2 regions of the Candidatus Enterococcus mangumiae genome follow, and region 2 is predicted to be linked to the other one. Evidence: predicted binding sites of a transcription regulator. Region 2 holds the regulator's gene; the other holds the start of a gene.
The links. The regulator CtsR, encoded in region 2, represses protease genes until heat stress. The targets are predictions, from matches to a motif close to TTGGTCAAAAAAGGTCAAANA.

Region 1: a site for CtsR is predicted at 2,029-2,049, ahead of clpP (ATP-dependent Clp endopeptidase proteolytic subunit ClpP). Genes of this name have one in related genera too.

The regions. Positions count from the first base shown of each region.
Region 1 covers NZ_CP147250.1:2,066,851-2,072,030, reverse strand. The annotation lists gene miaA (tRNA (adenosine(37)-N6)-dimethylallyltransferase MiaA) at 1-536, opposite strand, end outside; gene DOK79_RS09875 (glycerophosphodiester phosphodiesterase) at 544-1,278, opposite strand; gene DOK79_RS09870 (hypothetical protein) at 1,419-1,883, opposite strand; gene clpP (ATP-dependent Clp endopeptidase proteolytic subunit ClpP) at 2,128-2,721, shown strand; gene DOK79_RS09860 (gamma carbonic anhydrase family protein) at 2,805-3,293, opposite strand; gene efrB (ABC transporter ATP-binding protein) at 3,368-5,128, opposite strand; gene DOK79_RS09850 (ABC transporter transmembrane domain-containing protein) at 5,125-5,180, opposite strand, start outside.
Region 2 covers NZ_CP147250.1:1,197,535-1,202,714, forward strand. The annotation lists gene DOK79_RS05775 (ATP-dependent Clp protease ATP-binding subunit) at 78-2,552, opposite strand; gene DOK79_RS05780 (CtsR family transcriptional regulator) at 2,560-3,027, opposite strand; tRNA gene DOK79_RS05785 (tRNA-Arg) at 3,193-3,266, opposite strand; partial or broken gene DOK79_RS05790 (transposase) at 3,429-3,638, shown strand; tRNA gene DOK79_RS05795 (tRNA-Pro) at 3,783-3,856, opposite strand; tRNA gene DOK79_RS05800 (tRNA-Arg) at 3,875-3,948, opposite strand; tRNA gene DOK79_RS05805 (tRNA-Leu) at 3,959-4,044, opposite strand; tRNA gene DOK79_RS05810 (tRNA-Gly) at 4,069-4,140, opposite strand; tRNA gene DOK79_RS05815 (tRNA-Thr) at 4,151-4,223, opposite strand; tRNA gene DOK79_RS05820 (tRNA-Leu) at 4,250-4,331, opposite strand; tRNA gene DOK79_RS05825 (tRNA-Lys) at 4,339-4,411, opposite strand; tRNA gene DOK79_RS05830 (tRNA-Val) at 4,415-4,487, opposite strand; rRNA gene rrf (5S ribosomal RNA) at 4,500-4,615, opposite strand; rRNA gene DOK79_RS05840 (23S ribosomal RNA) at 4,706-5,180, opposite strand, start outside.

The DNA.
Region 1 (5,180 bases), 870 kb from region 2:
GGTGCCATGATACTGTAGCCAGTTGTCTCGAATACTTCCAACGCTCGAATCACTTTTCGTTGATTGTTCCAATGGATTTTTTCTGCTGCAAGCGGATCACGATCGTTCAAATAAGCCCATAGCTTTTCTTTTCCTAGTCGTTCCGCCATTTGTTCATATTTCGCTCGAACGTCTGGGTCTGTTTCTTCATTTGCTCCTAATTGAAAGTCGTACAATAACGATTGAATATATAAACCTGTACCGCCAACGATGATCGGCAACTTGCCCCTGTTGGTGATCTCAGTGATCAGTCCTCTACCTGTTCGCTGAAAATCCGCTGCCGAATACTGTTGATCCGGTTCGATCACATCAATCAAATGATGTGGGATTCCCATCATTTCACTCGGCTTGATTTTTGCTGTACCGATATCTAGTTGTTTATAAATTTGTAAGGAATCCCCACTGATGATCTCGCCATTGAATTTTTGGGCAAGTGTCACACTCAATGCTGTTTTACCAACTGCTGTGGGTCCTACGATCACTAATACTTTTTCCATATGACTCCTACTTTTTCTTTAATTGTTTCACATACCAGGCACGTTCAGGAAAATCTGTGATGAGCGCATCAACAGGTTCATTGAAGCCTCTTTCAAGATCTTCGGTCGTATTGACTGTCCAAAGGCGAATACGTTTTGGAAACTCTTGTAGTTCCTGAGAGTGTTTAAATGCCCAAGCCGCTTTAGGATGAAGCCCTTCGATAAAAGGCAATGTCTTAGCTAATTCGAATTTCTCCATTGAATCACTCATCAAAAGGTCCAACTGTGCATCAGGTTCGATGACGGATAAGCGTTCTAATGAACGAAGATTGAAACTGCAATACGCATGATGAAACGGCCATTCGTTTTTCGTCATTAGTTCAGATACTCGCGCTTCGATTCCTTCATATTCATACTTATCTGTTTTGATTTCGATCATCAATGTGCCTCGGTAGTTTTTTTGGAGAAGCAACGAGAGTACTTCTTTCAAGGTTGGGATCTTCGCTGCTGGAAATTCTTTACTGAACCAACTTCCTGCATTCAACTTCTTTAATTCTTCAAGGGTCTTTTCTCGCACCAGACCTTTACCATTCGTGGTTCGATCGACTGTTTCATCATGGATCACGATCAACTGTCCGTCTTTACTCAGATGAACATCAAGCTCGATCCCATCAGCCCCTACTCTTACTGCTTCAGAAAAAGCTGGTAAGGTGTTTTCTGGATGCGTTCCCTTACTTCCTCGATGTGCATAAATCTGTACCATAGTCCTCACTCCGATCATCCCTATTTTACCACAGGAACAAAAAAGAAAAAGCTCGGACTCATTATGAATGTCCAAACTTTTTCTATTATCGTTAGTATCTGCTTGCTATTTAGTTGAACAAGCGATATTTGAGCATTTACTTAGCTCCATACATCATCTTTTGAGAAAAAGCCGATCGGTTGTCTAGTCGTATTTTTCAACTGGGATTTTTTCTCATTGATCATTGCGGTCAAGTTGTCTGTAAAGTTTTCTAAAATCACACGACCACCTTTGTAAGCATAACCACCGATCTTCATTGTTTCATCCGGTGAAAGAATCACTTTGCGATGTGCGATATTTTGGAATAATTCGTCTAAAATATAATTGGGTAAATAAAAATTATTTTGTGCAGAAAATGATTGCAGATACGCAAAATCATCGATTGTGATATAACAATCGTCAAAAGCATCAAAGCTGACATATTCTTCTAATAAGCTTGCGCGCTTTTGGAGGATCTCATTGATTTTTTTATTCAATTGATTCAACGTTTCGATTTCTTTGACTTTTAGTTCCAATTCGCGTCTACGTTGCTCTTTATTCTCTAAATGACGCATCTGGATCGCCATCCCAAAATACACTAAGATCGCTCCTACTAATACACCGATAAAACCTGTGATAGCAATTACCAATTATGGTTCCTCCTTCTTATTGATTTCTTTTTTTATCATAACATAAACTGACTTTATGAGACTAGCTATCGGAAAGTTTTTTCATTTGACCTTTATTGACCAAAAATGTATACTACTTTGTAGGTAATCAAAATCAATTTATGTTACACTATTTCTAAACAAATCAAGGAGGAACCTTATTATGAATTTAATTCCTACAGTTATTGAACAATCCTCACGTGGGGAAAGAGCCTATGATATTTACTCACGTTTATTGAAAGACCGCATCATCATGTTGAGCGGACAAGTAACAGATGATCTTGCAAACTCGATCATCGCGCAATTACTATTTCTTGATGCGCAAGATTCTGAAAAAGACATCTACATCTACATCAACTCACCTGGTGGTTCTGTAACTGCCGGAATGGCGATTTACGACACAATGAATTTTGTGAAAGCAGATGTTCAAACAATCGTTATGGGGATGGCTGCTTCAATGGGAAGCTTCTTATTGACTGCCGGAACAAAAGGCAAACGATTTGCTTTACCAAACGCTGAAATCATGATCCATCAACCACTTGGTGGCGCTCAAGGTCAAGCAACAGAGATCGAGATTGCTGCACGTCACATCTTACAAACGCGCGAACGCCTGAATAAAATCTTGGCTGAACGTACTGGTCAACCAATCGAAGTGATCGAAAAAGACACAGATCGTGATAACTATATGACTGCTGAACAAGCAAAAGCATACGGTTTGATCGATGAAGTCATGGAAAACAGTGCTTCATTAAGCTAATCAACCGATAAGACCAATGAAAGAAGGACCGTCATATTCACATGACAGTCCTTCTTTTTTCGCTATACAAACAGGCGATCAACCTAGTTTTGCCATTCTTTGAAAAATCCGTCCGCATGTTTTTGTCCCATCTCGATATAATGCGCGATATTCTGTTTATTTTTGCGGATTTCTTCTTCTGTTAAAGGACGGATCACCTTGGCTGGTCGGCCAAAAGCTAAAACATTCGGCGGGATGATTTTTCCTTCGGTCACAAGTGACCCGGCACCGATCAAGCTGTTTTCACCGATGACTGCATGATTCAACACGGTCGCTCCCATACCGATCAACGCACCCTTTTCGATTTTACAACCATGGAGCATACATTGGTGACCAACTGTGACATTTTCAGCGATTTCGACTGGTGCATCATGATCAACATGGATGACTGTTCCGTCTTGAATATTGGTTCCATTGCCGATCTTGATCCAATTGCTATCACCACGAACCACTGCTTGGTACCAAATCGTGACATCTTCTCCTAATTCTACATCACCGATCACTGTCGCATTTTCTGCTATAAACCTTGCCATCTCGTTCCCTCTTTTCATTTTTATTGAAGAAAAAAGGTTCTAGAAGGCTGTCTGCCCCTAGAAACCTCTTTCCGTTATTCCGCAGATTCAGCAAACTGGCTATTATAAAGTTTCTCGTAGAAACCGCCTTTTGCTAATAAACTTTCATGTGTTCCTTTTTCAATGATTTGTCCTTGATCCATGACCAAGATCAAATCAGCCTCACGAATAGTTGATAGACGGTGAGCGATCACAAAACTCGTTCGTCCTTCCATGACTTTATCCATGGCTTTTTGGATCAACGCCTCTAGTCTCGTATCAACGGAACTAGTCGCCTCATCTAAAATCAATATCTTCGGATCTGATACGACCGCACGAGCAATCGTCAATAATTGTTTTTGTCCGAGAGAAACATTTTCTCCCTCTGAGTTGATTTCCATATCATATCCGTCAGGCATCGTCCGGATAAAATGATCGACGTTCGCTGTTTTTGCTGCATCAACGATTTCATAATCCGTTGCATCCAGCTTACCAAAACGAATATTATCTGCGATCGTCCCTTCATATAACCAAGCATCTTGTAGCACCATGCCAAATAATGAACGGACATCACTACGACTCATCGCTTTCGTATCGATTCCATCGATCTTGATCGCGCCATGTGTGACATCATAAAAACGCATCAATAAGTTGATCAATGTTGTTTTCCCAGCTCCTGTCGGTCCAACAACTGCCACCATCTGCCCTGCAGCTACTTCAAAATTAAGATCTTGGATCAATGGTTTCTTCGGATCATAAGCAAAATCGACATGTTCAAACGACACATTTCCTTGAATCGTTTCTGGCAAAGGAACATCGACTTTGTTTTCTTTTTCCTCAGGTTCATCTAAAATCTCAAAGACCCGTTTTGTCGCTGCTGAGGCACTTTGTAACACAGATGATAATTGCGTTACATTTCCCATTGGTTGGCTGATTTGCCAAATGTATTGGATAAACGCTTGTAGTTGCCCAACAACGATGACGCCCGAGATAACGTAAAAGCTTCCTAAAATCGCCATACCAATGTAAGTAGCGTACGCCGTCAACTGCACTAAAGGCATCATCAATCCAGAAATGAAGGCCGCTCTAAATCCAAAATGTTTTAACTTATGATTGACTTTATGAAAGCCTTCAAACGTTTCTTTCTCACGGCCATATACTTTTAACACGCTAAAACCAGTCATGTTTTCTTGAACATAGCCGTTTAATTCTCCTAAAGAGTTTTGCATTTCTTGGAAATACTTTTGAGAAGCATTGATCACTCGTTTAGAGATCCAAATCGATGCTGGGATCATGATCATTGAGATCAACGCCATGATTGGTTGGATATAAAACATCATCGCCGCTGCCATCGTAATTCCTAAGATCGCATTCACGACACCGATAAATGCTTGTTGTAAAGCACCGCTGACTGCATCTACGTCATTTGTTACACGAGATAAAATATTTCCTTGTTGGTTTTTATCAAAATAAGAAACCGGCAAGCGATTGATTTTTTCTTCAATATCTCTACGCAAGTCTTTCATTGCGCTTTGAACAACATTTGTCATTAATACACCCGAAAGTAATTGAGAGATACAGTACCCTGTACCAACTACTGCGATCCAAATCAAACAGTTAATGATATAAGAAAAATTGATGGATTCATTATTTGCTAGGTTTTTACTGATTTCTGTCGTTGGAAGACCTACGACGTAAGGAAGCGCTGCGTTGAATGCCACCGTCAAAAATGTAAATAACAGTACTAAGATAAACGTCAAACGATACGGACGGATATAGCGGGCTAAACGTTTAAAAGAAGCGAAGGTTTTTTTCATGCTAATTCCTCCTTCGATAATTGAGAAGCGGCGATATCGTAATAAATCGGAC
Region 2 (5,180 bases):
AAAGCCCAAAAATCAGACGATTTCTGGGCTTTCTGGTTTATTGAGGTGGCACAATTTCACAACCTATAATTTTATCATCATACTTTAGCAGTCACTTTTTTAGGTTCACGTACATTTACCGTGATTTTACCTTTCGAAGCGCCGACAGTGATTTGATCTCCTAAATGGATCTCACCGCCAAGTAATGCTTCGCTCAAGCGATCTTCTACTTCTTTTTGCAATGCCCGTCTTAGAGGACGTGCGCCATACTCTGGATCAAAACCGACTTTGCCGATCACATCAACTGCCGCTGGTGTGATTTTCACTTGGATATCTTGTTCTTTCAATCGCTTGACGATCGATTGGCTCATGATTTGAACAATCGCATGGACCTCGTCTTTTGTTAATGAATGGAACACAACTGTTTCATCGATACGGTTCAAGAATTCAGGACGAAAAGCTTTCTTCAACTCTTCAAGTATCCGTTTTTGCATCGCTTGATGATCCTTTGTAATATCTTGTACATTGAAGCCAACATTTTTTTCTTCTCGAATTTGTGTTGCTCCAATATTAGAAGTCATAATCATGATCGTATTTCTAAAGTCGACTTTTCTTCCTTTAGCATCGGTTAAATGACCATCATCTAATACTTGTAACAATAGATTGAAGACATCTGGATGAGCTTTTTCCACTTCGTCTAGCAAGATAACTGAGTAAGGTTTTTGACGGATTTTTTCTGTCAATTGTCCGCCTTCATCATATCCCACATAACCTGGCGGTGAACCAATCAAGCGGCTCGTACTATATTTTTCCATGAACTCGGACATATCAACACGAATCAAGGCATCCTCTTCACCAAACATCACTTCCGACAATGCTTTCGCAAGCTCTGTTTTCCCTACCCCTGTTGGGCCTAAAAACATGAAGGAACCAATTGGACGATTTGGATCTTTTAAGCCACTACGCGCCCGACGAATGGCACGAGACACAGCTTTAACTGCTTCATCTTGTCCAACGACACGTTCGTGAAGTAAGGCTTCTAGCTCCAACAATCGTTGACTTTCTTTCTTCTCTAACTGTTGCAATGGCACACCTGTCCATTCAGAAACAACAGTAGCCACATCTTCTTCAGTGACACGATCTGCAAAGCCATTTTTATGTTTTGCTTCGATCGCTAATCGTTTTTCTAATTTCTTCATTAAGCTTTTTTCTTGTCTACGTAGATGCGCAGCAGTTTCAAAATCTTGCTTTTGAATGGCACGCTCTTTGTCTTTGTTCAATTGTTCGATCTCTTGCTTCAAGATCGCCGTTTCTGACAAATCATCTGCTTGCTCCAATCGAACTTTTGCTGCCGATTCATCGATCAAGTCGATTGCTTTATCCGGTAATTGTCTAGAAGTGATATAACGAACAGACAGATTGACCGCTGCTCGCACGGCTTCATCTGTGATCTCCACATGATGATGTTCTTCATAGCGTGAACGTAGGCCACGTAAGATTTCTTCTGCTTCATCCGCTGTCGGTTCATCTACTTGGATACGTGCAAAACGTCGCTCTAATGCAGAATCTTTTTCAATATATTTTTGGTATTCATCTAATGTGGTTGCACCGATCGTCTGTAACTCACCACGCGCTAATGCCGGCTTCAAAATATTCGAGGCATCGATCGCACCTTCTGCCCCACCTGCGCCGATCAACGTGTGTAGCTCATCAATAAAGAGGATCACTTGACCGTCATGATAAATTTCATCAATTACTTTTTTCATTCGATCTTCAAATTCACCACGATACTTCGTTCCAGCGACCAATGCACCCATGTCTAACATCATCAAACGTTTTGTTCGCATTTCTTCAGGGACTTCACCTAAAATAATTTTTTGAGCTAAACCTTCCGCAATCGCTGTTTTACCAACACCAGGTTCCCCCACCAATACGGGATTGTTTTTTGTTCGACGACTAAGGATTTGGATCAAGCGTTTGACTTCTCTTGAACGTCCTACGACTGGATCTAGTCTGTTTTCTTTTGCTAACTTTGTTAAATCTCTAGCTAAAGAATCCAATGTCGGGGTTCCTTGTGTCATTGCACGTTTTTCTTGGGGATTACGACGGCGAATACCACCACTGTTCGAGTCTGTACCCATCGTACGCTTCAATGACTGACGAACTTTACTCAAACTGATGCCAAGGTTGATCATGATACGTGTAGCCATGATACTTTCATCTTTTAATAGACTAAGTAAAATATGTTCAGTGCCTACCTTTTGTGCGCCCATTTTATTCACTTCGCTATTTGCCAAAGCAAAAATTTGTTTCATCCGAGGGGAATAAGGTAGTAATGCACCTTTTGCATAAGTTTTCACTGTCCCATAACCGACTAAATGTTCGATTTCTTCGTAAATATCTTTTTCATTTAATTTCATTTCTCGTAATACTTTTCCAGCAATCCCATCAGGTTCGATCACTAAAGCCAACAATATATGTTCTGAACTTACCGCTTGATGTTTGAAGCGTTTTGCTTCTTCTTGGGCAATTTCTAAGACACGTTGCGCTCTTTCTGTAAATATCTCTGCCATTTAATCTTCACTTCCCGTCTTCATAGCTTAATCGTTCTAAAAATGCTCGTAGAATGCGAGCACGCGTATAATCTTCTGTCTCATTGATGTTCAACGTATTTTTAGCAATGGCGCTCAACATCAAGTTTCCTTCTTTTTTGGTAATGATTTGGTCTTCATATAATTTCTGAATAATGGCATAGGCGTTTTTTTCATTGATGGTTTCACCAAACAACAAATTGATTCGTTCAAGCATTTGTTTCTTATCCGACATTCTCACTTTAGCAATCCGGATATACCCACCGCCACCACGTTTACTCTCTACAAGATAGCCTCGTTGGATCGTAAAGCGTGTATTGATCACGTAATTGATTTGCGAAGGAACGCAGTTAAAAAGGTCTGCCAATTCAATCCTTCGAAGCTCGATCATCTCATTTTTTTCTAGGATCTTTTTTATATATGATTCAATTAGATCCGAAGTATTTTGTTGTGCCATCCCACTCATTCCTTTGACTAATATTGACCTTAATTATAGCGAATTTACAGATAGAAAGAAAGGAGAACGCTTGTTAGGTGTTTGATTCGAAGATAACGATAAGAGACGATTTTTTTTATGTAAATAAAAAAAACTAGGAATTCAATGAAGTCCCAGTTTTTCCAACGCGCCCAAGAGGAGTCGAACCCCTAACCTTTTGATCCGTAGTCAAACACTCTATCCAATTGAGCTATGGGCGCATATTCAGTTAACAATGATAATCATACGATAAATTTTAGAATAAAGCAAGCTGTTATAAGACTTTATAATAATTATTTTCAAGTTTTTATTTATCCGCTTCATTTCATATCTTTAGTTTTCGTACGAGCAATTCCTATTAGCTTATCACCAATATCACAATATTAGATGAAGAATTTCGAATAAAACTACAAAATCTTCTCAGCTATGAAGAAGGGATTCGTCATTTCTTGATCTACCTTACTCTAATGGAAAAATAGAAGCAAAGAACACACCAACATCAAGCACTCAAACGAGTGTCTTATGGCTTTAAATCATTTGAGAACATGCGCATCCGAATCTTTTTGACGAATCAAGTCATTCACGTAAAATAACGAAGAAAATCCGGAGAAGAAGTGTTCACTTCCTCTTCCGGATTTCACTTGATTGAACTCATCAGTCCTTATTGACAAAGAGCCAAAAAAAGACCGAAACAGAAAGTAACCCTTCTGTTTCGGACATCTCATTACTAATTAAAATCGGGAAGACAGGATTCGAACCTGCGACCCCTTGGTCCCAAACCAAGTGCTCTACCAAGCTGAGCTACTTCCCGTAAAAAATAAAAAGACTACGCGCCCAAGAGGAGTCGAACCCCTAACCTTTTGATCCGTAGTCAAACACTCTATCCAATTGAGCTATGGGCGCATATTTGTAATGCCGAGGACCGGAATCGAACCGGTACGGTGATCACTCACCGCAGGATTTTAAGTCCTGTGCGTCTGCCAGTTCCGCCACCCCGGCGCGTAGTACGTAGTACTTTGGCAAAGCGGAAAACGGGGTTCGAACCCGCGACCCCCACCTTGGCAAGGTGGTGCTCTACCACTGAGCTATTTCCGCGTATTTACGATGCCGGCTAAAGGACTTGAACCCTCGACCCTCTGATTACAAATCAGATGCTCTACCAACTGAGCTAAGCCGGCGTAAAAAAATAGAATAAATCATATGATGCGGGTGAAGGGACTTGAACCCCCACGCCGTAAGGCGCTAGATCCTAAATCTAGTGCGTCTGCCAATTCCGCCACACCCGCAAAAATATGAGCCGTACAGGGCTCGAACCTGTGACCCTCTGATTAAAAGTCAGATGCTCTACCAACTGAGCTAACGGCTCATATGGAGGTTAACGGGATCGAACCGCTGACCCTCTGCTTGTAAGGCAGATGCTCTCCCAGCTGAGCTAAACCTCCAAAGATAACAAAGCGTGGCGGCGTCCTACTCTCACAAGGGGCAACCCCTCACTACAATCGGCGCTAAGAAGCTTAACTTCTGTGTTCGGCATGGTTACAGGTGTATCCTTCTCGCCATCGCCACCACACTTGGTGTTATCTATTTCTGAGTAAATCTTGTTCACTCAAAACTGGATTTGAAGTATCAGTAAGAAACTCTCCGAGTTTTTCATTTTATTTTGGTTAAGTCCTCGATCGATTAGTATCAGTCCGCTCCATACATCACTGTACTTCCACTTCTGACCTATCTACCTGATCATCTCTCAGGGATCTTACTTTCTTAAAGAAATGGGAAATCTCATCTTGAGGTGGGCTTCACACTTAGATGCTTTCAGCGTTTATCCCTTCCCTACATAGCTACCCAGCAATGCCCTTGGCAGAACAACTGGTACACCAGCGGTAAGTCCATCCCGGTCCTCTCGTACTAAGGACAGCTCCTCTCAAATTTCCAACGCCCGCGACGGATAGGGACCGAACTGTCTCACGACGTTCTGAACCCAGCTCGCGTGCCGCTTTAATGGGCGAACAGCCCAACCCTTGGGACCGACTACAGCCCCAGGATGCGACGAGCCGACATCGAGGTGCCAAACCTCCCCGTCGATGTGGACTCTTGGGGGAGATAAGCCTGTTATCCCCAGGGTAGCTTTTATCCGT